DNA from 3 places in the Sinorhizobium sp. RAC02 genome. Region 3 is predicted to be linked to each of the others. Evidence: predicted binding sites of a transcription regulator. Region 3 holds the regulator's gene; each other region holds the start of a gene.
The links. Region 3 encodes PhoB, which activates phosphate uptake and scavenging genes when phosphate is short. Its sites were predicted from a motif close to TGTCATNNANCTGTCAT; they were not measured.
Positions count from the first base shown of each region.

Region 1: a site for PhoB is predicted at 2,894-2,910, ahead of phnF (phosphonate metabolism transcriptional regulator PhnF). Genes of this name have one in related genera too.
Region 2: a site for PhoB is predicted at 8,346-8,362, ahead of BSY16_RS04665 (DUF47 domain-containing protein). Genes of this name have one in related genera too.

Region 1 is NZ_CP016452.1:1,413,971-1,423,635, reverse strand. Features, by position in the region: gene BSY16_RS27610 (alpha-D-ribose 1-methylphosphonate 5-phosphate C-P-lyase PhnJ) at 1-626, opposite strand, end outside; gene BSY16_RS27605 (carbon-phosphorus lyase complex subunit) at 623-1,723, opposite strand; gene phnH (phosphonate C-P lyase system protein PhnH) at 1,727-2,347, opposite strand; gene phnG (phosphonate C-P lyase system protein PhnG) at 2,347-2,760, opposite strand; gene phnF (phosphonate metabolism transcriptional regulator PhnF) at 2,919-3,671, shown strand; gene BSY16_RS27585 (class I SAM-dependent methyltransferase) at 3,649-4,425, opposite strand; gene BSY16_RS27580 (pseudoazurin) at 4,425-4,877, opposite strand; gene BSY16_RS27575 (ABC transporter ATP-binding protein) at 4,874-5,677, opposite strand; gene BSY16_RS27570 (FecCD family ABC transporter permease) at 5,674-6,699, opposite strand; gene BSY16_RS27565 (ABC transporter substrate-binding protein) at 6,699-7,706, opposite strand; cobalamin riboswitch at 7,926-8,157, opposite strand; gene BSY16_RS27560 (MurR/RpiR family transcriptional regulator) at 8,192-9,046, opposite strand; gene BSY16_RS27555 (polyamine ABC transporter substrate-binding protein) at 9,097-9,665, opposite strand, start outside.
Region 2 is NZ_CP016450.1:1,000,339-1,010,003, reverse strand. Features, by position in the region: gene BSY16_RS04705 (Lrp/AsnC family transcriptional regulator) at 48-509, shown strand; gene BSY16_RS04700 (CorA family divalent cation transporter) at 556-1,581, opposite strand; gene ppk2 (polyphosphate kinase 2) at 1,578-2,486, opposite strand; gene BSY16_RS04690 (GGDEF domain-containing protein) at 2,916-4,166, opposite strand; gene BSY16_RS04685 (HlyU family transcriptional regulator) at 4,322-4,636, opposite strand; gene ilvA (threonine ammonia-lyase) at 4,698-5,942, opposite strand; gene BSY16_RS04675 (TrkH family potassium uptake protein) at 6,150-7,604, shown strand; gene BSY16_RS04670 (hypothetical protein) at 7,685-8,263, shown strand; gene BSY16_RS04665 (DUF47 domain-containing protein) at 8,387-9,031, shown strand; gene BSY16_RS04660 (inorganic phosphate transporter) at 9,031-9,665, shown strand, end outside.
Region 3 is NZ_CP016450.1:2,794,498-2,804,162, reverse strand. Features, by position in the region: gene BSY16_RS13470 (substrate-binding domain-containing protein) at 1-610, shown strand, start outside; gene pstC (phosphate ABC transporter permease subunit PstC) at 846-2,330, shown strand; gene pstA (phosphate ABC transporter permease PstA) at 2,327-3,655, shown strand; gene pstB (phosphate ABC transporter ATP-binding protein PstB) at 3,670-4,485, shown strand; gene phoU (phosphate signaling complex protein PhoU) at 4,536-5,264, shown strand; gene phoB (phosphate regulon transcriptional regulator PhoB) at 5,279-5,962, shown strand; gene BSY16_RS13440 (GcrA family cell cycle regulator) at 6,096-6,632, opposite strand; gene BSY16_RS13435 (aspartate aminotransferase family protein) at 7,058-8,248, shown strand; gene argF (ornithine carbamoyltransferase) at 8,276-9,187, shown strand; gene BSY16_RS13425 (Hsp33 family molecular chaperone) at 9,384-9,665, shown strand, end outside.

The DNA.
Region 1 (9,665 bases), on a different replicon from region 3:
GCGCCAAAAAGCTGGAGCGCCTCCGAGCGGTGCATCTTCGGATTGTCGAATTTCGGGGTCGGCGACGGGTCCATGACGTAGCGTCCCTCGACCTTCACCGGATAGGCATAGGTCGTGGCAATATGGCCGTTCTTGGCGATGTCTTCGTACAGCTTGACATGCATCAGGCCATACTCTTCCAGCGCATGCATCTTGCGCGTCTCGGTCTCGCGCGGCTCGAGGAAGCGAAGCGGTTCCGGGATCGGCACCTGGTAGACCAGCGTCTGCCCGGCCGTCAGCTTTTCTTCCGGAATGCGGTGGCGCGTCTGGATGATCGTCGCCTCGCGGGTCTTCGTCGTCACCGCGACATTGGCCACCTTCTGGAAGAAGGCGCGGATGGAGACGGCGTTCGTCGTGTCGTCGGCGCCCTGGTCGATGACTTTCAGCACATCGTCCGGTCCGAGGATCGCCGCCGTCACCTGCACGCCACCGGTACCCCAACCATAGGGCATGGGCATTTCGCGCGACGCGAAGGGCACCTGATAGCCCGGAATGGCGATCGCCTTCAGGATCGCCCGGCGGATCATGCGTTTTGTCTGTTCGTCGAGATAGGCGAAATTGTAGGTCGCCAGGTCGGTCGTATTCATTCTGCGGCCTCCGGAAGATCGATGTTCTGCGCGGCCTCGTATTCCCGCCGCATGCGGCGTACGAGATCGAGTTCGGCCTGGAAATCCACGTAGTGCGGCAGTTTCAGGTGCTCGACGAAGCCGGTTGCCTGGACGTTGTCCGAATGGGAAATGACGAACTCCTCATCCTGCGCAGGCGCCACGATGTCCTCGCCGAACTCTTCCGCGCGCAGAGCCCGGTCGACCAGCGACATCGCCATGGCCTTGCGCTCGCTCTGGCCGAAAACGAGGCCATAGCCGCGGGTGAACTGCGGCGGGTTTTTCGCCGAGCCCTTGAACTGCGCGATCATCTGGCACTCGGTCACCTGGACGCGGCCGAGCGAGACGGAAAAGCCGAGTTCCGGCATATCCAGCTCCACCTCGACCTCGCCGATGCGCACTTCGCCGACGAAGGGATGGGTGCGGGCGTAGCCGCGCTGGGTGGAATAACCGAGCGCCAGCAGGAAACCCTCGTCGCCGCGGGCGAGCGCTTGCAGACGCAGGTCACGGGCCATCGGGAACTCCAGCGGCTCGCGTGTGATGTCGCCGGCGACATGGCCGTCCGGCAGAGTGCCATCATCCTCGACCAGGCCTTCATCGGCCAGGATGTCGGAGACGCGCATGACCGGCTCGCCGGGCTCTTCCCGCTCCAGGCCCGCTTCGACAGCCTCGTCACCCAGAAGCGACGGGTCGAGAAGGCGGTGGGTATAGTCGAAGGTGGGGCCGAGAAGCTGGCCGCCCGGCAGGTCCTTGTAGGTCGCCGAGACGCGGCGCTCGATCAGCATGGCGCCCGTCTCGACCGGCTTGGAATAGCCGAAGCGCGGCAATGTCGTGCGATAGGCACGCAGGATGAAGATCGCCTCGATCATGTCGCCGCGCGACTGCCGGATGGCGAGCGCAGCCAGCGCACGATCGTAAAGCGAGGCTTCCGCCATCACGCGGTCGACGGCGAGGCCAAGCTGGGCGACGATCTGCTCGATGCCGATTGCCGGCAGCGAGCGGTCACCGCGGCGGCGGTCGGCGAGAAGGCGATGGGCGTTGGAGATGGCGGCTTCGCCACCCTTGACGGCAACGTACATGGTTCAGGCCTCCCCTGCGGCGGATTTGACGCGAAGAACGGTGGTGCGCGGCAGGCAGAGGATGCCGTCACCGGCAACGAGGATCAGGTCCACGCCACGCGGAAAACCCTGCCGGTTTTCCGACCAGAAATGCGGGAACATGTCCGGCAGGCCGAGCGGCGCGATCTCTTCTTCCGTGCGGATGCCCGGGCCGGTCAACACCAGCGGCCGACCACCCTCGAAGGCCTCGATCTCGACGACGAGCGTCGTCGAACGATCCGGATATTCCTGCGTGCCCTGGGCGAACAGGCAGAGATTGGGCAGCATCGCGCCCTTTTCCACGAAGGCGAAACGGGCGTCCTGCCGCTCTTCCGTCACGGTCGCGCCGGCATTGAAGGCGAGCCAGCCGGGCAGTGCCGACTTGGCAAGCACCGGCGTCAGCCAGACCGACGTGTCGTGATCGCAGAGCGTGAGTGCCACGGCACCAGCGGTAGCGTTGAGCGGTGCGGGCGGCGTCACGGCCGCGGCAACGCGGCCGATCGTGCCGGGACGGGCCATGCAATCCATCAGCGTGCGGAAGACGGCCTGCGCCTCGAACACCGGCTTCTGAAAACCACCGGCAAAGGCGAGCGTATCGAGTGACATCAGTCCTCTCCCCGAACCATGGTGAAGAAATCGACGCGGGTGGCCGCCGTCTGGCGGGCCTTTTCGGCGTCCTCTTTGGCAACGCGGGCAGCAATGGCGTCGAGCAGCGTCTCGACCTCGGCCTTGCGGGCCGGCTGCTGGAACAACGCGTCGAAGGTCGCCGCAAGGCGCGCCTTTGCGCCATCGGTGCCAAGCGCCTGGCCGTGACCGACCGTGCCGTCGTCGAGGCGGATGCTGGCGCGGCTCACCGTCGCCTCACCGAGGTTGAACGGCGCACCGCCGCCACCGATACGGCCACGTACCATGACGAGGCCGGTTTCCGGTCCGCGCACCGGCTGGACGACCGGCTTTTCGCCGAGCGCATCCCAGGCTGCCTGCAACTCTGTCCGGCTTGCCTTCGCAAGCAGGCCCATCGCCCTCTGCCGCTCGCCGCCCGCGCTCTTGGCGGCGGCCTCGGCAGATTTCTGTAGTGATGCCATTGTCATTTCTCCAAATGTCTATTAATCTAGACAACCGAACATCTAAGTCTTGTCTTAACGGGGGCGCGTGACAAGGGTATGACAGGCACAAAATGGTAGAGCGGCAATCGGGCGTCGCCCTCTGGCGGCAGATCGCGGACCGCATGCGGCTGGCGATCAACAACGGGGATTTCGACGAAACTAACATGATGCCGCCGGAAGTGGTGCTGGCGAGCCGCTTCGGCGTGAACCGGCACACGGTGCGCAGTGCGCTTGCAGCACTGGCGGAAGAAGGCATCGTTCGACCGATCCAGGGTATCGGCACGCGCATCGAGCGGCGCGACCGCCTGCGCTTCCCGATCTCGCGGCGCACCCGCTTTTCGCAGGGACTCGGCAATCAGACACGCGATATCGAAGGTAGATTGCTGGAGGCGATCACGGAGGTCGCACCCGCTGTCGTCGCGGAAGCGTTGGGATTGCCGGCAGGCACGCTGTGCGTGCGAATGGAAACCGTCAACAGCGCCGACAAACGGCCGATCTCGCGCGGGACGCATTATTTCCCGGCCGACCGCTTCGCCGAGATTGGCGGGATCTACGAGCGGACACGCTCCGTCACCGCTGCCTTCCGCGAACTCGGTGTGCCGGATTACGTGCGTCGTTCAACGGAAATATCCGCCATCCATGCGGAGGGCGACGACATGCGGCACCTGAAACTCTCGCCTGGCGCGATCATCCTGGTGGCGACGGCCGTCAATACGGACCTCGACGGCACGCCGATCCAGTTCTCCCGCACGCGCTTTGCCGCCGACCGGGTCAAGCTCACGGTGGAGCCGGAGCCCGATGCTACTTCCGGCAGCAAAGGATGAAGCGGCGGTAGAGCAGCGTGCGCAGCCTGTTGCGCAGGTTAGCCGTACGGCGTTGTGCCGCCGCAATCGGCGCGTGGGAGCCGATCGTCATATCCCGAAAACCGACCGCTTCGAGCAGTGGCAAAACGCGTTCGACGCGCAGGCCGTCACCAAACGGCAGACGCTCCATGATGCTGGAGTGCCGGTCGCTCATCGCGCCGTCATAGAACGGATCGACACCAGCGAACCTGTCGATGATGGCAATGGCGCGGCTCGCCAGACGGCCGACGCGGGTAGGCGCTGCCCAGTCGCCATCGAAGAACAGCAACATGCCGCCGGGTTTCAGCATGCGGTACCATTCGGCAAAGGCCTGTTCCGGCGTGGTCAAAGTCCAGACAAGATGGCGGCAGACGATCGCGTCATAGCTCTCGTCCGGCTCCATCGGGTTTTCCGCATCGGCAAGCAGGAAGCGAAGGTTTTTCGCGCCGGCATGTTTTTCCCGCGCAACCGCCAGCATCGCCTCGGAAAAATCGAGCGCCGTCACCTCATGGCCGAGCGAGAGCAGCAGGCGCGTCACCTCGCCAGTGCCGCAGGCAAGCTCCAGCACGCGACGCGGCTCCGGGCCGAGCCGTTCACGGATTGCCGCAGCCCAGGCGTCGAATTCCGGCCCTTGCGGAATGCGGTGGCCGAACGCGAAGTCGAAGGTCTCCGAGCGGCGAGACCAGTAGTCCCGGATGTCTTCCTTGAGATTGCTGTTGGAAAGCGCGCCGTGCATCACTTCCCCTCGCCCGCATCCACGCGGGCAAAAAGGTCGTCGAAGCGCGGCCGGGCGCGGGCCGGTACCTCGACCGTGCGGATCGCATCGGTCAACTCCGCCTCGCCGACCTTCACGAGCATGACCATGCCCATGCCGAAATGCGGCGAGCACTTGATGCCGTAAAAGCCCGGCTGGTCGAAGGTGACCTCGATCTCCTCATTGATCTTGCCCTTGAAGCCGGCATAGCCCTCCGGAACCATGCCGTCGATGCTCGCGGCATTGTGGCTCTTGTGGGTGGCGATGAACTTGATGCTGTCGCCCGGCTTGATCGCCAGGAAATCCGGCTCGAACACCATCGAGCCCTTTTCGCCACGGTTGCGCATCTCGACCTTGAACGTCTCGGCAGCGGCCGGAAGGGAATGGAAAAGAACGGCCATCACGGCCGCGGCGAGAAGGAGCCGGATTTTCATCTTGCCTCTGCAACGAGCTTGAGTTTGGCCGGTCGCGGATTGGGCCGGCGGTAACGGATGAAGCAGCCACCAGCGCTGTCGCGCTCGATATCGACGGTGACGCGGAACACGTCGTGCAGACGCTGCGGCTCCAGCACCTTGGCGGGGGCGCCGAGGGCCACGATGCGTCCTGCCTGCATCACGGCGATGCGGTCACAGAACATGGCGGCATGGTTGAGGTCGTGAAGCGCTGCGACCACGGTCAGGTCCTGTTCACGCACGAGCTGGAGCAGGCCGATCTGGTGGCCGATGTCGAGATGGTTGGTCGGCTCGTCGAGCAGAAGGATCGGCGATTGCTGGGCAAGCGCGCGGGCAATATGCAGCCGCTGGCGCTCGCCGCCGGACAGCGTGTGCCAGAGACGGTTGGCGAAATGCGCCATGTCCACCTCCTCCAGCGCCCGGTCGACGACGGCATCATCCGCCTTCGACCAGGGTGTTAGCGCGCCCAGATGGGGCGTGCGGCCGAGTTCGACGGCCTGGCGCGCCGTGATGCGTTCCGTCGTTTCCGCTTGCTGCTCGACGAAGGCAATGCGCCGCGCGATCGCCTGCCGCCCGTGCGCCAAAAGCAGTTTGCCGTCCAGCGTCACCTCGCCCCGCTGCGGTTTGCGGATGCCGGCGATGAGCGCCATCAAACTGGTCTTGCCCGACCCGTTCGGGCCGATGATTCCGAGGAATTCGCCGGGGCGCACGTCGAGTGAGACATCCGACAGGATTTTTGTGCCACCCGCCGACCAGGAAAGTCCGTTTGCAACCAGTGTCATAGCGCCGATCTCCTCTGACTTAAGATGAGCGCAAAGGCTGGTGCGCCGAACAACGCCGTGATGACGCCGATAGGCAGCACCTGGCCGGGGATGATGACGCGCGACAGCACGTCGGCGGCGATCATGAAAATGGCGCCGATCAGCGCCGAGGCCGGCAGCAGCAAGCCGTGGCGCACGCCGACGACCATGCGGGCGGCATGGGGAATGACGAGACCGACGAAGCCGATCGAGCCGACGATCGAGACCATGACGGCCGTCATCAACGCGGAAATGGCAATCAGCACGACGTAAACACGGCGCACCGGAATGCCGAGGGAGGCGGCCGATTCGGTTCCGAAGGTGAAGGCGTCCAGCGCGCGGGCATGCCACAGGCAGACGAGCAGGCCGGCAAGCGCGACCGGCAGCGCCAGCCAGACATCCGGCCAGCGCACGCCGGAAAGATTGCCAAGCAGCCAGAACATGATGCCGCGCGCCTGCTCGGCATTGGCCGCTTTGGTGACGATGAAGGAGGTGAGCGCGTTGAAGAGCTGTGAGCCAGCGACGCCTGCCAGAATGATCGCGCTGGTGCCGCGCCCGGCGCGCACGGCCAGAACGCTGACCAGAGCGAAGGCGACAAGCGCGCCGATGAAAGCGCCGATCGGCAGCGTCAGCATGCCGGCACCGATGCCGAGGATCGCGACGGCGACGGCGCCGGTCGAGGCACCAGCCGAAATGCCGAGAATATAAGGATCGGCAAGCGCATTGCGCAGCAGCGATTGCAGGATCACGCCGGAAAGCGCCAATGCCGAGCCGCAGCAGGCGGCGACCACGGCGCGGCTCAGTCGGTAGTTCCAGATGATGCCCTCGTCGATCGGCTCCAGCGCATAACCCGCCTGCCAAAGACGGTTCGCCACGGTCTTCCCCACGACATCGAGCGGGATTGCCGTCTCGCCAACCGCCGCGCCCACACCGAGTGCGGCAAGCAGGAGCACGAGCGCCGCGAAAGCGGCGCCCGTCCGGAGCAAGAGGGGGCGATCTGCCATCACTTGGCGAGGCCAGCCTTTTCGACCGCGTCGGCGAGCACTTCGATGCCCTCGATGGTGCGGATCGTCGGGTTCATCGCCTGGGCGTCCATGTCGACCACATAGCCGTTCTTGACCGCCGGCATCAGGCTGGCGACCGGATCTTCCTTCAAGAACTTGTGCTTGACGGCAACGTCATCGGCCGGGAAGCGGCGGCGTTCCATCTTGCCGGCGACGATGATGGTCGGATCGGCCTTGGCAACGGTTTCCCAGCCAACCGTCGGCCATTCCTCGTCGCTCTCGATAACGTTCTTGATGCCAAGCGCAGACAGGATGTAGCCCGGCGCGCCGTTGCGGCCGGCGACATAGGGGTCGATGTCGAGTTCGGCGCTGGAGAACCAGAAGACGGCGGACAGCTTGCCATCGGCAGAGGCGATCTTCTTGCGGGCCGCGGCCTCGCGGGCCTTGAGCTCGGCGATCACCTTCTCACCCTGATCCTGTACATTGAAAATCTGCGACAGTTCGCTGATTTCCTTGTAGATAAGGTCCATGGTGAAGACCGTCTTGCGCACACCGTCGCCGCCGCCGGTATTGTCCTTGCCGATGCAATCGGCCGGCGAGGTGTAGACGGGGATCTTCAATTCCTCGAACTGTTCCGGCGTCGCGACGATGCCTTCCGGGCCGACATGCCACTGGAACTGCGCCGTCACGAGGTCCGGCTTCTTGGCGACGACGCTCTCGAAGCTCGGATCATTGTCGGCAAGGCGCTCGACCTTGGCATTGGCCTCCTCGTAACCGGTCAGAACCGGGCCGATCCAGACCGCGGTGCCGACCATGCGGTCGCCGACGCCGAGCAGGTAGAGGATTTCGGTCGAGCTCTGGCCGAGCGAGACCGCACGCTCCGGCGCCTTCTCGAAGGTGACCGGGCGGCCGCAATTCTCGAACGTCAGCGGATACTGGGTTTCGGCGGCGTGGACCGCACCCGAGGAGAGAACAAAAGCTGCCGTGCCGGCAACGAACGAAAGCAGAGGGGCGGCACGTGAGGCCGCGGCAAAGATGGTCATGGGTTTCTCCCGGATGAAGGACTGCGCAAAAGGCGCGGAGGGACACGACGGCAGGCAGAAGCCTAGCCGACGCACCAACAGGAGCGGATCGATTGCGGTCGGGAGAAAACGAGTAGATATCTGCCAGGGGTGGCAGCGAAAATCGTCATGGCGTCTCCGTTCCGGGCATCCCCGCCCGTGACTTGGATTGTTGCTATGACGGCAGGTCTCCTGGCTCACGGATATCTGCTGCCTGTCTGCCTTCCCGCGGAAAACCGCAGTGGCATGACGCATAAACGCGTCCGAGGACAGGCGGCAATCCGCCTACAGTTGCGGGGGCAGCCACGGAATGGGTCCCTGTTGGGTCGTCCGCACCGTGTTCCCTATTAATCCCCTGGGAGTCATCCGTCAGGGAACCGTCGGCCCATCCTTAGTCCGCGCCACTCGGCAGCGTCAAGGCGCGATAGCCGTCAGGTCTCGAAATCCCCGAAGACATCCTGCAGGCGGGTCAGCGTATCGACGCGTTCACTCACCGCCTCGCCCATCACGACGATGATGTTGCTGAGCATGAGGTCCATGACGGCCGTCATGGTGGCGGCACCATCCCACAGCGGCCCGTGCGAGCCGGGTACGACGAGGCAGATATCGGAGACCTCCGGCCCCCAGGGGCAGAATTCATCGGTGAGCAGCACGACCTTGACGCCGGCGCGCCGCGCTTCCAGCGCCAGCGGCCGCGCCTTGGCGGCGAAGCGACGCACGTCGTGCAGGAAGAGCAGCCGCCCCTCGACGGAACCGTCGAGCACTTCGGCATAGGTGCCGTTGACGCCATCGACGAACTGGACGCGCGAGCGGGTATAAGAAAGCTGGCTGGCAAAATACTGGGCGATGCCGCGCACATTCTGGTAGGCCGCGACATAGACCTCGCTGGCACCGATGAGCGCGTCGATCGTCTGCTGCCATTCCGGCGCGGTGGTGATTTCGTAGATCTGCCCAAGATTGTCGATCTGCTGCTGGATGAGGCCGGCGAGCAGCTTGCCCTCCTTGCGGTCCTGTTCCAGCCGGTCGACCTGGCCCTTGACCTGCCAGGCCGGGTTGGAACTGCCATGCCGCAGTTCGCCCTTCAACTCATCAAGGCCATCAAAACCCATGCGGCGCAGATAGCGGCCGACGGTCATCGGCGAAAGTTCGAGGCGCTGGGCGATGGAACGCGCCGTCTCGAAAGGCAGATCGGCGATATTGCGCTCGATATAGTTGGCGATCAGCTTGTCGGACTTGGACCGCCGGAGGTCATCGGACTGTACGAGCTTCACAATGCGTTTCGACACGTCGCCCCTCCTCGAAGCCCGCCCATCCGGAGACAGGCGGGCCAGCGCTGTCACTGCGCGGTCTTCACCTTCGTCCAGACCCGGTCCAGCTGGCGCAGCGCGGGACCGAGATCCTCGAAGATCTGGAGACGCGCCATCGTTTCCGCTGGCGGATTGATCTCCTTGCTATTCTTGATCTTTTCCGGGGTCAATTGCCGCGCCGGAACGTTGGCCGTGCCGTTGGTCTGTTGCGAGACATTCAGCGCAACGATCTCCGGACGCGTATAGAACTGCAGGAATTTGATGGCATTTTCCTTGTTCGGCGCGCTCTTCAGCACGCAGGCATCCTCCTGGTACATGGTCGCGCCCTCTTCCGGGATCACGTAGCCGAGGTCCTTCTCGTTACCGAAGACATCGACCATGGCACCGACGAAGAAATGGCCGGCCGCCACGTCGCCAGACTGCACCATCGGCCGCGTGTCATAGGTAAAGGCCGCGACGTCCGGTTTCATGGCGATGATCGTGTCCGCCGCCTGCTGCAATTCGGCCGGGTCGGTGGAGTTGATCTTGTGGCCGTTCAGCATGAGGCCGACCGCGAGCACTTCGCGCATGTCGTCGAGCAGCGTGAACTTCAGTCCCT
Region 2 (9,665 bases), 1.8 Mb from region 3:
TTTCGAATATTCAACGAATATGAGCAGAAATTTCGAAGGAAATTCGAATGGCGCAACGAGATGCAATCGATGCTGCGATCTTGAAGGCGGTTCAGCAGAATGGCCGAATCTCGAATGCAGACCTTGCCGAGCGCGTCGGCCTATCACCGTCGGCCTGTTCGCGCCGGCTCGACATTCTCGAGAAGAGCGGCGTGATCAACGGCTATTACGCCCGCGTGTCACCCAAGGCGCTCGATTACAAGATGATCGCCATCGTGCACATCTCGCTCTCCGGCCAGTTTGCCAAAACGCTCAACGAGTTCGAATCGGCGGTGAAGCTCTGCCCCAATGTGCTGGTCTGCTACCTGATGTCGGGCGAATACGACTATATCCTGCGCGTCGCCGCCAAGGATCTCGAGGACTACGAGCGCATCCACCGCGACTGGCTGTCGGCCCTGCCCCATGTGGTGAAGATCAATTCGAGTTTCGCGCTACGCGAAATCATCGACCGGCCGAATGTCGGGATTTAGAGAAATTCCGGAAGCAAAACCGCTCCGCACTTTTGCTGGAATTGCTCTAAAAGCGCACGCTGACGCCAGCCCGGCGCAACAGCCAATAGAACAGCGCGGTGGCGGCTACGCCGAGCATCACCGCCCAGCCGAAGCCGGATTCGCCGTGGCTGAACGGCAAGCCGGCGGTGTTCATGCCGAAGACGCCGACGACCAGCGTGCCGGGCAGCAGCAAGGCGCTCATGACGGCCATCGCCTTCAGGCTGCGGTTGGATTCATCCGCAAGTTCCGCCGCCATTTCCTCCTGCAGCAGGCGCGCGCGATCGTTGAGCATGACGATTTCCCGATCCAGTCTTTCGAGCCGGATCGACAGGCGCTGCAGCGTGGCGTGCGCCGTTTCCGACAGCATCCATCCGTCGCGGTCTTCTTCCTCGAACAGCGCCACCATTCCGGCCACGGGCCGGTGCAGTGAAACGGCCAAACGCCTGATTTCCTTGAGGCTACGGCGCTCATCGCTCAATCGCTCGGTGACGAGACGATCCTCCACCGCGTCGAGAAGGGCCGCCGCCTCCTTGAGCCGCAGATTGGTGTTCTTGCAGAACGCCGCGACGATGGCCTCGAAAAGCTCGTAGGCCGTCGCCGGGCAAAAACCTTCGGCAAAGGATCGCCGCACCTTGTCCACGGCCGCCAGCGGATGGCGCCGGGCGGTAACGAGAAGCCGATCGGTCATCGCGAAATGCAGTCGGCCGACCGCGGTCGACGTGCGCTCCATGTCCTGCTGCAAATCGACGACAACACCGTGTGTCGTTCCGGTCTCATGGCCGAGAACCAGGCTTTCATCATGTCCGTCGAGAACGGCGCGGGCGGCGACTGGCAGCGTGCATCGGCCGGTGAGCCAGCCCTGCATGCGTTGATCAACCAGATCAACATGCAGCCAGACCCAGCCGTCTTCAGCAGCAAGGGCCTCATCGATCTGCACCGGCGCGATGAGCTTCACCAATCCGTCGGGCGTGCCCCGCCAGGCGCCAACGAGGCCCGGCGGGTGTTCCCTGTCCAACTGCTCCAGCAGGTTCAAATGCGCGCCCAGCGTCAATAGACGTCCGGAACGTACATTTCATCCGGCGGCGGCTGGCGGATATAATTGTCATTGCGAACGCGCTGCGGCAGGTCGATCGGTGGCTTCGGCACATCCTCGTAAGGCACCTGCGCCAGGAGATGGGCGATGCAGTTGAGCCGCGCCCGCTTCTTGTCGACCGCCTCGACGATCCACCAGGGCGCTTCCGGAATATGAGTGCGCGCCAGCATCTCTTCCTTGGCTTTGGTGTAGTCTTCCCAGTGGACCCGGCTTTCCAGGTCCATCGGCGAGAGCTTCCACTGCTTCAGCGGATCATGGATGCGCATGCGGAAACGGAATTCCTGCTCGTCGTCGGTGATCGAGAACCAGTATTTGATAAGGATGACGCCGGAGCGCACCAGCATGCGCTCGAATTCCGGCACCGAGCGGAAGAATTCTTCCAGCTCGTCCGGCGTGCAGAAGCCCATGACGCGCTCGACGCCCGCTCGGTTGTACCAGGAGCGGTCGAACAGCACCATTTCGCCGGCCGTCGGTAGCTGCGAGACGTAGCGCTGGAAATACCATTGATTGCGCTCGCGCTCGGTCGGTGCCGGAAGGGCCACGACGCGGCAGACGCGTGGGTTGAGGCGCTGGGTCACGCGCTTGATCGCGCCGCCCTTGCCGGCAGAATCGCGTCCCTCGAACAACACGACGACCTTGAGCTTCTTGTGCTGTACCCAGTCCTGCAGCTTCACTAGCTCGTGCTGGAGGCGGAACAGCTCCCGGAAATAGACCCGGCGCTCCAGCGTCGGCAGTGCGGGTTCGGACATGCCCTCCGCAACGAGGTCGTCCAGCCGCTCCTCTTCGATCTGCATTTCCAGCTCTTCGTCGAAGCTGTCGGCAATTTCGGCCTTGATGCGGTTCAGATGGGTGTCTTCGAACATGATCTATATCCGTCGATGGTGAGGATTGTTACCTGGCGGCAGGTGAACCAGCAGGAGTGTTGAATGCAGTCTCGCGCGTCAGGAAGTTTGACACGGGATTGAGGGAAGGATGAGGCCGGAAACATAGCACAACTGCGCCAGTACGCCGGAAAGAACGGCATGTCCGAGAGGTGGCCCGCAAACGGCGGAGATGCGATCGACAGCAAAGGATGGCCCCAACGGCGGCGAGGTCGCTTCGGGCAGCCTCTCGCATTGCACCACTCCTCATCGACTGCCTGCTAGATTGCCCGGACTGTCCTTGGATTCGTATAGGAAGCGCGCATGAACCTTTTGTGACGGCTCGAATCTAGATCGCGTTTTGGGAGCGGACGGCGAAAGCCATTTGCCGTCTTGAGGTTCGAGAGTGAAATCCGAACGGCAGCCGAGGGGCTAGCTGAAAATCACGCGGTTACGGCCGGCATTCTTGGCGGCATAGAGCCGGGCGTCAGCCGTCGAAAGCAGCGCATTCAGCGTCGTACCGTCATTGTAGCTGTTGGCAATGCCGATGCTGACCGTCACCGGCGCACCGTCTGGCCTGTGAATTTCGGTCTCCACGGCGCGGCGCAACGCCTCGGCTCGTTCAGCGCCGGCATCGGGGGTTATGTTCTCGCAGATCACCACGAATTCCTCGCCGCCGAAGCGGAAGACCTTGTCGTTGCCGCGCACCGTCCGTTGCAGGCAGGCGGCGATATCCCTGAGCACGCCATCGCCGGCCAGATGCCCGAAGCGGTCGTTGACGTCCTTGAAGTGGTCGGCATCGATGATCATCAGGGCCAGCGGCTTGCCGTCCACCAGCATTGCCGAAAGCATGCGTGGCGCCTCGAACTCCAGACGGCTGCGATCGTAGACGCCGGTCAGCGCGTCCCTACCGGACCGGTCGAGCAGATCCTCGTAGCGCTCCCGGAAGGTGAGATCGGCAAAAATATCCGAAATCGGCCGCGGCGAGACCGGAATGGCCGAGATGCGCGAATAGGAGAGATAGATCGTGATCAGCACGGCATAGGCGCAGGCCGCCATCATCTTGGCAAGCCAGCCACCCCAGAAGACTTCGATCGGCGCACCATTCAGGAAATGCAGGGCGGCAAAGAAGCCGATCTGGTCGAAGGTCAGAACCACGACCCCGGAAACGAAGAAGCGCATGGCCGTGCTGTGCTTGAAGACCCGGCCGAGCCGTTCGTAGAGCAGGATGATGGCAAGCGAATCGATATAGAGCAGCGTCGTGCCCCAGAGCATCAGCCAGCCCATCTCGTCGATGAAGGCGAGGTCGGCAAGGCGACCGGGCACGGCGCTGACGGTCTGGTGATGCCGCAGAAGGAAACCGAGGCCCACCGTCAGAAAGTTGCCGGCAAGCAGGCCGTAGATCGGCGCCCGCACGACGGCCGCATCCTCCTTCACATAAAGAAGGAGGATCATCATCAGCTTGCCGGAAAAAAGCACGGAAGAACCCGGCGAAATGATCCCGAAGGGCAATTCAACGTAGAAGACGGCCGCCAAGTAAGTCTCGAGGAAGTGCATCACCCCGAGCGCGGCGACGAAAACGCCGATGCCCAACTGATGGCGAAGATGCAGGATGCCCACCATGAAGACAAAATAGAACCCGGCCTCGATGAGAAGCAGGATCAGATTTTCAGTACCCATGATCGGTCCGCAGATTCTTCGTGCCGGCAGCTAACAGCACCGGCACGGTCGCAACAAGTCGTTTCCTGCGGATACAGGCAAACGCGCCGGTTCTCCAGCGCCTTCATGCTCTTTGTATGACTTTTCACAAAGCGAAGCGGATTCCGCTTCGCGCTGTCTCAAACCTGCCGGCTGTCCACGCCGTCGCTGAAAAGCGAGGCACCATGCTGGTCGGCAATCTGCTTGGCCTTGCGGAAGGTCGAGGCAACCGTGTCGTCCCGCGAGGAAAAGAGATCGGCGCGGATGAAGGAACGGGTCCACACCCGGTCGCCATCCCGCTTTTCGATCCGCCCGGCAAGGCGATACTGGCCGCCCTCCGGAATGGGAGCTGCGACGAGCGTAAGGTCGTTGTAGGCCTCGGTTTCCTCAGCGATTTTCGCCGGAGCTGCCGGGCCGCTGCCGCGACCGAAGAGTTTTGAAAAGAACGATGCCATGGCCAATTGCTAACACAGGCCGCCGCGCCCTCCAAGAGGAGAGCGCGCAGCCCGGCTCTCTCTAGATGATGAGGTTTGCGAGAATTTCGTTCTCGGTGATGTCCTGGTAGCGCATGCCCGCACCGTCGAAGGCTTTCTTGAGAACCGCAAAGTTCTCCGGCGCCTTTGTCTCGATGCCGATGAGGATCGAGCCGAAGTTGCGGGCGGATTTCTTCAGGTATTCGAAGCGGGCGATGTCGTCGTCCGGGCCGAGCATATTGAGGAAGTCCTTCAGGGCGCCGGGGCGCTGGGCAAGCCGCAGGATGAAGTATTTCTTCAAGCCCGCATGCCGCATGGCGCGTTCCTTGACGTCCGGCAGGCGCTCGAAATCGAAATTGCCGCCGGAAACGACGGCCACCACCGTCTTGCCCTCCAGCGCCTCGCGGCCGAGCGCATCGAGCGCCGTCAGCGACAGCGCGCCGGCCGGCTCCAGCACCACGCCCTCGACATTCAGCATGTCGATCATCGTCACGCAGATCGCGTTTTCGGAGAGCAGCATGACCTGATCAGCGGAAAACTGGCTGAGCGCCGCGAAATTGAGCGCGCCGATCTGCCCGACAGCGGCACCGTCGACAAAATTATCCACCTGGTCGAGCGTCACCACGGCTCTGCTTTCCAGGCTGCGCTTGAGGCTCGGCGCACCGGCAGGTTCGCAGAACAGGAAACTGGAGGGACCGAGCTTGTCGGCAAGATAGCCGGTAACCCCTGAGGCAAGCCCGCCACCGCCGACGGGGAGCACCACGAGATCCGGCAATGTGTCGCCGAGCTGCTCGACGATTTCCGCCGCCACCGTCGCCTGCCCCTCGATGATATCCTCATGGTCGAACGGCGGCACCATCAGCGCGCCAGTCTCCGCAGCATGATCGCGGGCCGCCTTGTAGCACTGGTCGAAGAAGTCGCCGACGAGCTTGATCGTCACGAACTCGCCACCGAAAATGCGCGTCTTGTTGATCTTCTGCTGCGGCGTCGTCACCGGCATGAAGACCACGCCCGGCACGCCGAAATGGCGGCAGACGAAGGCGAAGCCCTGAGCATGGTTGCCGGCGGACGCGCAGACGAAGCTGCGGGCGCCGTCCTCTTTCGCCAAAACCTTGCGGAAGAAATTGAACGCGCCCCTGATTTTGTAGGAACGCACCGGCGAGAGATCCTCGCGCTTCAGGTAAATATCCGCGCCATAGCGGGCGGAGAGATGTTCATTGAGCTGAAGGGGTGTTTCGGAAAAAAGCCCGCGCAATGCGTCACGGGCTGCGTCGACGTCCGGTTTCATGCCGTTCGATGCCATCCTTGAGTTTGTACAATGCAAAGGCTATTGCATATCGCAGCGACAGACACCACCCGTCCCGGCCGCGCGGCCTTTCGAGACTTGACTGAGCCTACAGTAACCGCACGTCATCCATGACGTGCAAAGGGCGCTGTAGAATTTTTGAATATACCGCATCAATGATGCGGTGGCCGGCACGCAGGACGATTTTCGTTGAACGCCACCATCTTCCGGTCCGCCATCAATATCGCCGCCATCAGCGGCATCTATCTCTCCGTGGCGATGCTCATCCCGGCGTTTATCGACGTGTATTACGGCCATCCCGATTCGGAAGTCTTCTTTCTTTCCGCCTTCATGACCGGCGGCCTGTCGCTCGCCACGGCCGCAGCGACCCGCGCCGGCCCACCGCCCTTCAACAAGCGCATGGGCTTCCTCGTCGTCAACATGCTCTGGCTGAGCGCGAGTTTCATCGGTGCGATGCCACTCTGGCTGTCCTCGATGAAATTGACGTTCGCGCAGGCATTTTTCGAATCGGTCTCGGCGATCAGCACGACGGGCTCGACCGTCATCGTCGGCCTCGACGACGCGCCGCCCGGCATCCTGATGTGGCGCTCGCTGCTGCACTGGCTCGGCGGCATCGGGATTCTCGCGCTCGGGCTGTTCATCATGCCGTATCTGCGCGTTGGCGGCATGTCCTTCTTCAAGCTCGAATCATCCGACACCGCCGACAAGCCCTTTGCCCGCATCGCTAGCTACACCCGCGCGTTCCTCGCCATCTACGTGGCGATCACACTGATCTGCGCCATCACCTATGCAGCCCTCGGCATGAGCCGCTTCGACGCGCTGAACCATGCCATGTCCACCGTTGCGACGGGCGGGCTCTCAACGCATGACGCCTCCTTCGGCTATTTCAAAAGCCTGCCGCTGCTCTGGGCCGCCACCTTCTTCATGACGCTCTCGAGCCTGCCCTTCTCGGTGCTGATCCTCATCGTCGTGCGCGGCCGCGTCGATGCGTGGCGTGATCCGCAGATCCGTGTGTTCCTCGGCTATCTCGTGCTTTTCTCCGTGGCAGCCAGCGTCTTCCAGCGCCTTGAAAACGGCGTCGATTTCCGCGATGCCCTGGCACATTCCTTCTTCACCGTCTCGTCGATCCTTTCGACGACCGGCTTTGCCAGCGACGACTATACGCAATGGGGCCATTTCATCGTGGCGCTCGCCTTCGTCGCAACCTTCATGGGCGGCTGTTCGGGATCAACCGCCGGCGGCCTCAAGGCCTACCGCCTGATCATCCTGTTCAACTTCATCCGCACCGGCCTCTACCGCCTCATCTATCCGGACGGCATTCATGCCGTGCGCTACGGGACGATGACCGTCGATATCGATCTCCAGCGCGGCGTCTTCCTGTTCTTCATCACCTATGTGGCGATTTCCGCCATCGGCGCCATCCTGCTCGGCCTGATGGGCTACGATGTGCTGACGGCGATTTCGGCATCCGCCACCTCGCTCTCCAATGTCGGCCCCGGCGTCACCCAGGCGATCGGTCCGGCCGGCTCATTCGCTGGCTTCCACGATGCAGCGCTCTATCTCCTCTCCTTCCTCATGCTACTTGGCCGTCTCGAAATCCTCACCGTTCTCGTGATCCTGACACCGCTGTTCTGGAAGAGCTGACTTAGCACTTGCCATCAGGCGTTCTTGACTGTTGCCACGCTAATTCGCATCCTGCCGCCATCCGGCTGGAGGAAGACTGAATGTTTGTGTCGAAGTCCCTGTTGCGTCTGAGCTTTATCGGCGCGCTTCTGCCCACGCTGGCCTTTGCCGGTCCGCTTCAGGACGCGGCAAAAAAGGCGGAGGAACAGGCCGCCGCCGGCGACACGGTCGGCGCGCACAACACGATCCGCGACGCTTACGGCGCCTTCGCCGCCACCCTGCCCTTTTCGATCGGCAAATCCGTCTTCGTCTCCGCTCCGCCGGAAGGCTACGGAATGTACACAGCGCGGCCGGAAGCGAGCTTCAAACCTGGCGAGGCGCTGATCTCCTATGTCGAGCCGGTCGGCCTCACCTGGCGATCCGCCGATGGCGGCCTGCTGGAATCGCACTTCACCGTCGATCTCGAGCTGCTTGACCCCAAGGGCACCAAGCTTGCCGAACAGAAAGCCTTCGGCTCGTTCGACTTCAAGGGCAGCGTGCGCAACCAGGAAGTCTTCGCCAAGCTGACGCTGAACCTCACCAGCCCGCCGCCCGGCGACTACGTGCTGCGCTACCGTTTCCGCGATGCGGCAAGCGGTGCCGTTGCTGTCAGCGAGCAGCCATTCAAGATCGTGCCGTGATCCGCTTTACGGCTTATCCACAGGGCGGCAGAGAATTGTGACAAGCCGGAATCCGCGCTTTCCAGCGCGTTGACGGTCAATTATGACAGCCGCATGACAACCCCAGCCATGTAAGGGGCATCCATGCTCTCGCTGTTTCGCAAACTTATGCCGCGTGAAGATCGCTTCTTCGATTATTTCGAACAGCATTCCCGCACCGTCGTCGGCGCTGCCGAAGCCCTCCAGCAGGTGCTTGCCGGCGGCCCCGACATGGAAAAACACTGCGACCGTATCATCGCGCTGGAAGACCAGGCCGACGACATCACCCGTGAAGTCCTGCTCGCCGTGCGCCGCAGCTTCATCACCCCCTTCGACCGCGGTGACATCAAGGACCTGATCCAGTCGATGGACGATGCCATCGACATGATGCACAAGACGGTAAAAACCATCCGCCTCTACGAGCAGACCAGTTTCGAGCCCGGCATGCAGGAAATGGGCGACGTCGTCGTCAAGGCCGCCCATCTCATCGCCGAGGCCATCCCACTGCTCGACAAGGTCGGCGTGCATGCCGGCCGCCTCAGCGCCATCGCCGAGGAAGTCACCCGCGTTGAGGGCCGCTCCGACGAGCTGCATGACCAGGGCCTGAAGAACCTTTTCAAGCAATACGGCAAGTCCGACCCGATGGCCTACATCATCGGCAGCGAGATCTACGGCGAACTGGAAAAGGTCGTCGACCGCTTCGAGGACGTGGCGAACGAGATCAGCGGTATCGTGATCGAGAACGTCTGATGGACGCCACCCTCGCCTTTCCGCTGCTGGTCGGCCTCGTCGGCATAGCGCTGCTCTTCGATTTCCTGAACGGCCTGCACGACGCGGCAAATTCCATCGCCACGATCGTCTCGACGCGCGTGCTGCGCCCGCAATATGCCGTCATGTGGGCGGCGTTCTTCAATTTCATCGCCTTCCTGTTCTTCGGCCTGCACGTCGCCGAAACCCTCGGCAAGGGCATCATCGATCCCGGCATTGTCAGCCCGCTCGTCATCTTCGCCGCCCTGATGGGCGCGATCATCTGGAACGTCGTCACCTGGATCTTCGGCATCCCGTCGAGCTCCTCGCACGCCCTCATCGGCGGTCTCGTTGGTGCTGGCCTTGCCAAGACCGGTTTCGATGCCGTCGTCTGGAGCGGCCTCATCAAGACGGCAAGCGCCATCTTCCTGTCGCCCGCCATCGGCTTCCTCCTGGCGCTGATCCTCGTCTTGATCGTCTCCTGGCTTTTCGTGCGCCAGACCCCGTTCGCCGTCGACCGCACGTTTCGCGTCATGCAGTTCATCTCCGCTTCGCTCTATTCGCTCGGCCACGGCGGCAACGACGCACAGAAGACGATGGGCATCATCGCCGTGCTGCTTTATTCGCAAGGTTATCT
Region 3 (9,665 bases):
CGACGGCAAGCTCGTCGCCAACCCCTACAAGAAGTGGTCGGAAGTCAACAAGGACCTGCCGGACGCCGAAATCGCCGCCTACATCCCGGGCGAAAAGCACGGCACGCGCGAAGTCTTCGAAGAGAAGATCCTTGCTCACGGCTGCAAGGACTCGGGCGCTCAGGACGTCATCAAGGCTGCTATTGCCGACGCCAAGGAGCAGCTCTCCAAGTGCGTAGCCGTTCGTAAGGACGGTCTGGCTGTCGACATCGACGGCGACTACACCGAAACGCTCGCCCGCATCGCCGCCAACAAGTCCGGCGTCGGCGTGTTCGGCCTCTCCTTCTACGAAAACAACGCCGACAAGCTGAAGGTCGCCACCGTCAACGGTATCGTTCCGTCGACCGAAACGATCGCTTCCGGCGAGTACCCGGTTTCCCGCCCGCTGTTCTTCTATGTCAAGAAGGCACATCTCGGCGTCATCCCGGGCCTGAAGGAATATGTCGAGTTCTTCACGAGCGACGACATGATCGGTGCAGACTCCCCGCTGGCTGAATACGGGCTGGTCGCTGCTCCGGATGCAGAGCGCGAAGAGATCCGCAAGGCCTTCGCTGACGGCAAGATCATGTAATTGACTTGGGCCGGTGCGGCGCTCCTCGAGGAGCGCCGCACCGGCCGCTCCCTTTCGGGCAGTTTTCGCCCACGTCATGTTCTTCGGCCGGGAATGGGACGCCTTGTCGAACGGTCGGGGCGGGCGATTGGGCACGCTCGGAGCAACACCAGCAAAAGTGCATGAGCGGTTTTGCGTCTGGGGTTGCGACAAACAAAATGACAGCGCGGATGATCTCGCCGGGAGAGTTTCCTAAATGAGTATTTCCTTTCTTCTGCTCATCATCGCCGTCATCGGCGTGGCGGGCTATTTGGTCGGCAGCTGGCGCGCCAACGCGCTCTCCGGCGGTAAACTTTCCAACCTGCATTCCCGGCCGGGTTACTATGGCTCCTTCGTTGCCATCTGGGCCATGCTTCCGGCGATCGCCGTGCTCCTCGTCTGGATCATCGCGAGCCCGTTCTATATCAGCTCTACCGTGCGCGCCGGCTTCCCTGATGAGGTGAAGGCCGAACCGCAGGCGACGCAGAACCTCAATTACAACATGATCGGCGCCATCGCCCGCGGCCTGCGGCTGCTCTCGCCCGAAGAGCGGGCTGGGGTGTTTGCGGATGGCGCCACCGCGCGCACCGTTCTGGCCGGCAAGGGTGTACCGCTGGCAGCCGATCCGGCGCCCTACATGCTGACCTCTGCGGACGATTATAACCGCATGACGGGCACGAGCAGCATGATGCTGTCGATCCTTGTCGTCCTCGCGGCAGTCGGTGGTTCCCTCTTTGCCTATCGGTCGATCGCGCCAAGGTTCCGCGCCCGCAACCGCGTCGAAGGGGTGATGCTGGTCGGCCTTATCGCGGCCTCCTCGATCGCCATTCTGACGACGATCGGCATCGTTGCTTCCATGGCGACGGAAGCCATCCACTTCTTCAACATGGTGCCTGCCTGGGAATTCTTCTTCGGCACGACGTGGGATCCGCGCTTTGCCGCCGCCGGTGCGACGGACTCGTCCGGTCAGTTCGGCCTGATCCCGCTGCTCGCTGGCACGCTCTATATCGGCTTCGTCGCTATGCTGGTTGCCGTGCCCGTCGGCCTCTTCGCGGCGATCTACATGTCCGAATACGCCTCGCGCACGGTCCGTTCGGTTGCCAAGCCCTTGCTTGAAGTGCTCGCCGGCATTCCGACGATCGTCTACGGCTTCTTTGCCCTGGTGACGGTCGGCCCGTTCCTGCGCGACATCTCCGCCCAGCTGAACGGTCTCGTCACCGGCAACTATTCGAACTTCATCCAGGCACAGAGCGTTCTGACCGCCGGTTTCGTTATGGGTATCATGCTGATCCCCTACGTCTCCTCGCTGTCGGACGACATCATCACCGCCGTGCCGCGGGCGCTACGTGACGGCTCGCTCGGCCTCGGTGCCACCCGCTCGGAAACCATCAAGCGCGTCATCCTGCCGGCGGCACTGCCCGGCATCGTCGGCGCACTCCTGATGACCGCATCGCGCGCCGTCGGCGAAACCATGATCGTGGTGCTGGCCGCCGGTGTTGCCGCCCGCATGCAGCTCAACCCGTTCGAGCCGATGACGACGGTGACGGTCAAGATCGTCAACCAGCTGACGGGGGACCTCGAGTTCACCTCGCCTCAGACGCTGGTGGCCTTCGCGCTTGGCATCACGCTGTTTGTCATCACGCTTTGCCTTAACATCTACGCCCTCTATATCGTGCGCAAATACCGGGAGCAGTACGAATGAGCCAGGTCTCTACGAGCCCCTCGATGGCCGCCCTAGGTGCTGCCGCCAAGCCTCAACGCCGCGATATCGGTCTGCGTGGCCGCTACGCCGCCGAACGGCGCTTCCGTCTCTACGGCATGGCCGCAATCAGCTTTGGCCTACTGTTCCTGTTCCTCCTGCTGTTTTCGGTTGTCTCCAAGGGCTATACCGCCTTCCAGCAGTCGATGATCACCATTCCGGTCGAATTCTCGGAACAGATCATCGACAAGAACAATGAGCGCGCCACCAATCCGCAGAAGCTGGTCTCGGCCAACTATCCGGTCGTTGCCCGCAACGCACTTGCCAAGGTGCTCGGCGTCAGCGAAGACGACCGCGCCGGCCTCAAGGCGGTCAACGGCATGATCTCGGACAGCGTCCGCGTTCAGCTGCGTGACCTCATCACGGCCAATCCGGCACTCATCGGCACCACGCAGACGGTCACCTTCCTCGCCCACGGCGATCTCGACTCAGCGTTCAAGGGGCAGATCGATCTCTCCGTCGCGGAGAGCAACCGCAAGATCTCCGACAAGCAGCTCGGCTGGATGAACCAGCTTGCTGAAACCGGCGCGCTCGCCAAGCATTTCAATACCGGTATCTTCATCAACGGCGCATCGAGCCGTCCGGAAGCCGCCGGCGTCGGCGTCGCGGCCGTCGGCTCGCTCTTCATGATGCTGATCGTGCTCGCGCTGTCGCTGCCGATCGGTGTGGCCGCCTCGATCTATCTCGAGGAGTTCGCCCCGAAGAACCGCTTCACCGACCTCATCGAAGTCAACATCAACAATCTCGCCGCGGTGCCGTCGATCGTCTACGGTCTGCTCGGCCTCGCCGTCTTCGTCAACTTCGCGGGTTTCCCGCGCTCGGCAGCCCTCGTCGGCGGCCTGGTGCTGACCCTGATGACGCTGCCGACCATCATCATCGCGACCCGCGCCGCTCTCAAGGCCGTGCCGCCGTCGATCCGTGCAGCGGCCCTCGGCCTCGGCGCCTCGAAGATGCAGACCGTGTTCCACCACGTCCTGCCGCTCGCCATGCCGGGCATCCTGACGGGCACGATCATCGGCCTGGCGCATGCGCTCGGCGAAACCGCACCGCTGCTCTTGATCGGCATGGTCGCCTTCGTCGCGGACATTCCGTCAACGCCGCTTGAGCCCGCAACGGCCCTTCCGGTGCAGATCTACATGTGGGCGAACGAGGCGGAACGCGCCTTCGTGGAGCGCACGTCGGGAGCGATCATCATCCTCCTCATCTTCCTCATCCTCATGAATGTGGGTGCAATCCTGTTGCGCCGCCGTTTTGAACGGCGCTGGTAGAAGGTTATAGACAGATGAACATCATGTCAGAAGCAGCAGTCGAGAAAGCGCTGGACAAGAAAATGAACGACATTTCCATCAAGATGATCGGCAAGGACGTTTCGGTCTACTACAGCGACAAGCGCGCCCTCTACGACGTCAACCTGAACGTCCGCGAAAACACCGTGACTGCGCTCATCGGCCCGTCGGGCTGCGGCAAGTCGACGTTCCTGCGCACGCTGAACCGCATGAACGACACGATCGAAGGCTGCCGCGTCACCGGCCGGATCACGCTCGATACGGATGACATCTACGATCCGAGCATCGACGTCGTGGAACTGCGCGCCCGCGTCGGCATGGTGTTCCAGAAGCCGAACCCCTTCCCGAAGTCGATCTATGAAAACGTCGCCTACGGCCCGCGCATCCACGGCCTCGCCAAGACGAAGGCGGACATGGATGCCATCGTCGAAAAGAGCCTGCAGAAGGCCGGCCTCTGGAACGAGGTGAAGGACCGTCTGCAGGAAGGCGGCACCGGTCTCTCCGGCGGCCAGCAGCAGCGCCTCTGCATCGCGCGCGCCGTCGCCGTCAGCCCGGAAGTCATCCTGATGGATGAGCCGTGCTCGGCGCTCGACCCGATCGCGACCGCCAAGGTCGAGGAACTGATCCACGAGCTGCGCGCCAACTTCACGATCGTCATCGTGACGCACTCGATGCAGCAGGCGGCCCGCGTCTCGCAGCGCACCGCCATGTTCCACCTCGGCAATCTCGTCGAGGAGAACGACACCGACAAGATGTTCACCAACCCGGACGACCAGCGCACGCAGGACTACATCATGGGCCGCTTCGGCTGACGCGATCGTCGCCAAAGCCCTGAAAACCCGAGCGCATTAAGGACAGAACCATGTCATCGACCCATATCGTCTCGATTTACGACGAAGAACTGAAGTACCTCTCCCGCCGCATCTCCGAGATGGGCGGCACGGCCGAGCAGATGGTTGCGGATGCCGTCCGCGCCCTGGTCGCGACCGATGGCGCTCTGGCGCAGAAGGTCATTTCCGAGGACGTCATCCTCGACACTGCCGAGCGCCAGATCAACGAGAAGGCGATCGTCACGATCGCCAAGCGCCAGCCGATGGCGGCGGACCTGCGCGAAATCATGGGCGCCATCCGCATCGCGGCCGAACTGGAGCGCGTCGGTGACCTTGGCAAGAACACCGCCAAGCGCGTCATCGCGGTGCAGAGCTCGGGCATGCCGCGCAAGCTCACCCGCGGTCTCGAGCATCTCGCGGAACTCGCACTGATGCAGCTGAAAGAAGTCCTCGACGTCTACGCGACCCGCTCGATCGAGAAGGCCAAGGCCATCCGCGAGCGCGACGACGAGATCGACGCGATCTACACGTCGCTGTTCCGCGAACTCCTGACCTACATGATGGAAGATCCGCGCAACATCACGCCCTGCACGCATCTCCTGTTCTGCGCCAAGAACATCGAGCGCATCGGCGACCACGCGACCAACATTGCGGAAACCATCTACTACATGGCGACCGGCTCGCAGCCCGAGGGTGAACGCCCGAAGGACGACACCACGACGTCGGTGGTCACTGCCGACGTTACCGACGCCTCCGAGTAAGGAGTTTCACCTCCATGGTGCCCAGAATTGCCGTCGTCGAAGACGAGGAGGCGCTCAGCGTCCTCCTGCGCTACAATCTCGAGGCCGAAGGTTTTGAGGTCGATACGATCCTGAACGGTGACGAGGCCGAGATGCGCCTGCAGGAGCGCCTGCCGGACCTTCTCATCCTCGACTGGATGCTGCCGGGCGTTTCGGGCATCGAGCTGTGCCGGCGGCTGCGCCAGCGTCCGGAAACCGAGCGCCTGCCGATCATCATGCTGACGGCACGCGGCGAGGAAAGCGAGCGCGTGCGCGGGCTAGCGACCGGCGCCGACGACTATGTCGTCAAGCCGTTCTCGACGCCGGAGCTCGTCGCGCGCGTTCGCGCCATGCTGCGCCGTGCAAAACCCGAGGTCGTCTCGACGGTGCTGCGCTGCGGCGATATCGAACTCGACCGCGAGACGCATCGCGTGCACCGTCGCACCCGCGAGGTCCGCCTCGGCCCGACGGAGTTCCGCCTCCTGGAGTTCCTGATGACCTCGCCAGGCCGCGTCTTCTCGCGCTCGCAGCTTCTCGATGGCGTCTGGGGCCATGACATCTATGTCGACGAGCGCACCGTCGACGTGCATGTCGGGCGCCTGCGCAAGGCGCTCAACTTCGCCAACATGCAGGACGTCATCCGCACCGTTCGCGGCGCTGGCTACTCGCTGGAAACCTGAGCCAAGCGTTTCCTCCCAAGGACGGAAATGGGCCCTTCGGGGCCTGTTTGCGTTTTTGGGGCTGCGCGTCTCTCGCCAGCACAAAAGAAAAGGGCCCTTCCGGGCCCTCATCGCATTCAGCTCTTCGTTTCTGCTAGCGCATCCGGCGCCGTTCAGCCGATGGCTGGTAGGCGAGGCGCTGGTGGTAGGTGCAGTAGGGTGAGTTGTCCGGGGACTCGTTGCCGCAGAAGTGGAAGTCGTCGTTCAGCGGGTCGCCGATCGGCCACTTGCAGGTGCGCTCGGTCAGCTCGGTCAGTTCCAGCTTCCGCGACATCGGCACAACCACTTTGTTGCCGTTGGCGGGAACCGGAAGCTGCTCCGTCTGTGCGTCGAAATCGGCGTCGATGTCTTCCTTGGCGAGGATCGCGCCGGTCGGGCGCGCCGCCACGCGAGCGGGGACCGGACGGGCCGCGAAGTTCGACGGCCGCGGCGTTGCAACGGCCGGACGCTTCGGGCGGGCGGCGGTCGGCGTGCCGCCGGCTTTCGCGCGGCCCGGCAGGTTCAGGCGGTGCACCTTGCCGATGACGGCGTTACGGCTGACGCCGCCGAGCTGCGCTGCGATCTGGCTCGCGCTCAGACCTTCGCTCCAGAGCTTCTTGAGTTTCTCGACCCGCTCGTCTGTCCAGTTCATCTTCTCGTCTCCGTTCGACGCTCGCGATGCGGGAATCCCTCATCGCGTTCCGGATGGGTCCGGAACTTGAACGCCCTAACTCTTTTGGTGACTAGTTCCGCCGCTTGCAGTCTAGTAATTGGTCTTTAACCTAGAGTTCGGGGGACTCTGTGACAAGAGTCGCGGGAATCGGTGCGAATCGATTTCGGAGTTTTCCCCAACTTGCTGCCCTGGTGTGACTCAAGAGCGACACCTTGCGCGCGTATCGTGAATCCTCACGTTGCGGTAGGTTCAGCGGCATTTTAGACGTGCATTTCATTGACATTGCAGGGAGAAATGCTGATAGTGCCGCATGCCGCCGAAAGGCGGTTTTTGATTTTTCTAAAGCCTGGAAAAGTCAAGCCGTAAACGAATCTTTCCGCATCTCTTTTCGGGGGACCTGCGCCATGGCCGATGCCGCGCCGCTCTATGAAACCTATATGCGTGCACCGCTCCGGTTCACGCGCGGGGAGGGCGTCTGGCTGATCGCCGAAAATGGCGAGCGATATCTCGATTTCGCCGCTGGCGTCGCCGTCAATTCGCTGGGCCATGCGCATCCCCATCTCGTCGCCGCGCTGAAGGATCAGGCCGAGAAGGTCTGGCACCTGTCCAACCTCTATGAGGTTCCGGGCCAGGAAAGCCTTGGCCGCCGGCTGACGGAGGCGACCTTCGCCGACAAGGTGTTTTTCACCAATTCCGGGGCGGAAGCGCTGGAATGCGCGATCAAGACGGCGCGGCGCTATCATTTCGCCAAGGGCCACCCCGGCAAGTTTCACATCATCACCTTCGACGGCGCCTTCCACGGCCGCACGATCGCCACCATCGCGGCCGGCGGACAGGAAAAGTACATCGAAGGTTTCGGCCCCAAGGCGCCGGGCTTCCTCAAGGTCCCCTTCGGCGACATCACAGCCGTCAAGGATTCGATCACCGAGGAAACGGCGGCCATCCTGATCGAGCCGGTGCAGGGCGAGGGCGGCATCCGCCCCGTTCCGAAGGAATTCATGCAGGAGCTTCGCCAGCTCTGCGACGAGTACGGCCTGCTGCTCATCCTCGACGAGGTGCAGTCCGGCGTCGGCCGCACCGGGCGCCTCTTCGCCTATGAATGGTCCGGTATTGCGCCGGATATCATGGCGGTTGCCAAGGGCATCGGCGGCGGCTTCCCGCTTGGCGCCTGCCTTGCCACGAACGAAGCGGCTGCCGGCATGGTCGCCGGCACACATGGCTCGACCTATGGCGGCAACCCGCTCGCCATGGCTGTCGGCAATGCGGTGCTCGACGTCGTGCTGGAAGACGGGTTCCTTGATCATGTCCGCGACGTCGCCCTCGTCTTCCGCCAGGGCCTTGCGGCCCTCAAGGACCGTTTCCCGGAGATCATCGAGGATGTCCGCGGCGAAGGCCTGATGCTCGGCATCAAGGCAAAGATTCCGGTCGCCGACCTTCTGAAGGCCGTGCGTGCGGAAAAGCTGCTCGGCGTGCCCGCCGGCGACAACGTGCTGCGGCTTCTGCCGCCGCTTACCGTCACGGCGGAAGAGGCGCGCGAGGGGCTCGCCCGCATCGAGCGCGCAGCCGAAAAGCTGACGGCGGCGAAAGCCGCATAAGCAGGACCGAGACAGACAGGACACATCATGGCCAAGCATTTTCTCGACCTTTCCGCCGTTTCGGAAAGCGATCTCCGCGTCATCATGGACGATGCGCACACGCGCAAGGCCGCTCGCAAGGCCGGCACGGAAGAAAAGCCGCTCGCCGGCAAGATGCTCGCGATGATCTTCGAGAAGCCGTCCACCCGAACCCGCGTCTCCTTCGATGTCGGCATGCGCCAGCTCGGCGGCGAGACGCTGTTCCTGTCCGGCACCGAGATGCAGCTTGGCCGCGCCGAGACGATCGGCGACACCGCCAAGGTCCTGTCGCGCTACGTCGATGCCATCATGATCCGCACGACGGACCATAACCGTCTGCTGGAGCTTGCCGAACATGCCACCGTGCCTGTCATCAACGCGCTGACGGACCTGACGCATCCCTGCCAGATCATGGCCGACATCATGACCTTCGAGGAGCATCGCGGCTCGACGAAGGGCAAGACCTTTGCCTGGACGGGCGACGGCAACAATGTGCTGCATTCCTTCGTCGAGGGCTCGGCCCGCTTCGGCTACACGATGAGGATGGCCGTGCCGATGGGCTCCGAGCCGGACGACAAGATCCTGAATTGGGCGCGCGACAATGGCGGCAATATCCTGCTCGGCCATGATCCCGAGGCGATCATCGACGGCGTCGATCTGGTCGTCACCGACTGCTGGGTCTCGATGAACCAGGAACACCGCGCCCGCGGCCACAACATCTTCCAGCCCTATCAGGTCAACAAGCAGCTGATGGCGCGGGCGAACGACGATGCGCTCTTCATGCATTGCCTGCCGGCGCATCGCGGCGAGGAGGTCACCGACGAGGTGATCGACGGCCCGCAGTCGGTGGTCTTCGACGAGGCGGAAAACCGCCTGCATGCGCAGAAGTCGATCCTCGCCTGGTGCCTCGGCGCCGTCTGACGCGCGTCTTGAAAAACACGCCGGCCGATACGATCTAGGGGCCATCACAGGGCGCTGGAAGGCGCTCTCTCTGGCGCATGCCCGTCCGGTATGGAATGATCCGGGTGATAGCGCGCTGAATCACGGTAGAATGCCGGTCGCAAGCAGCCGGGCCCATGGCCCGGTGGCTTCCCGGTGTGCAAGGAGCAGAATGATGATGGCTGACAATGCCTTGAAACTCGGTGAGCTCGGTTATTCCGGCGACGACCATATCCTGCCGTTTCAGGTGGAAGGGCTCGACGTGCGCGGTCGTGCCGTGCAGCTGGGTCCCATGCTCGATACCATTCTGGGCCGGCACAATTATCCTGCCCCCGTCGCTCGGCTGCTCGCCGAGGCGATAACGCTTACCGTGCTGCTCGGCACCTCGCTGAAGTTCGAAGGCAAGCTGATCGTCCAGACCAAGGGCGACGGCCCGGTCGACCTGCTCGTTGCCGATTTC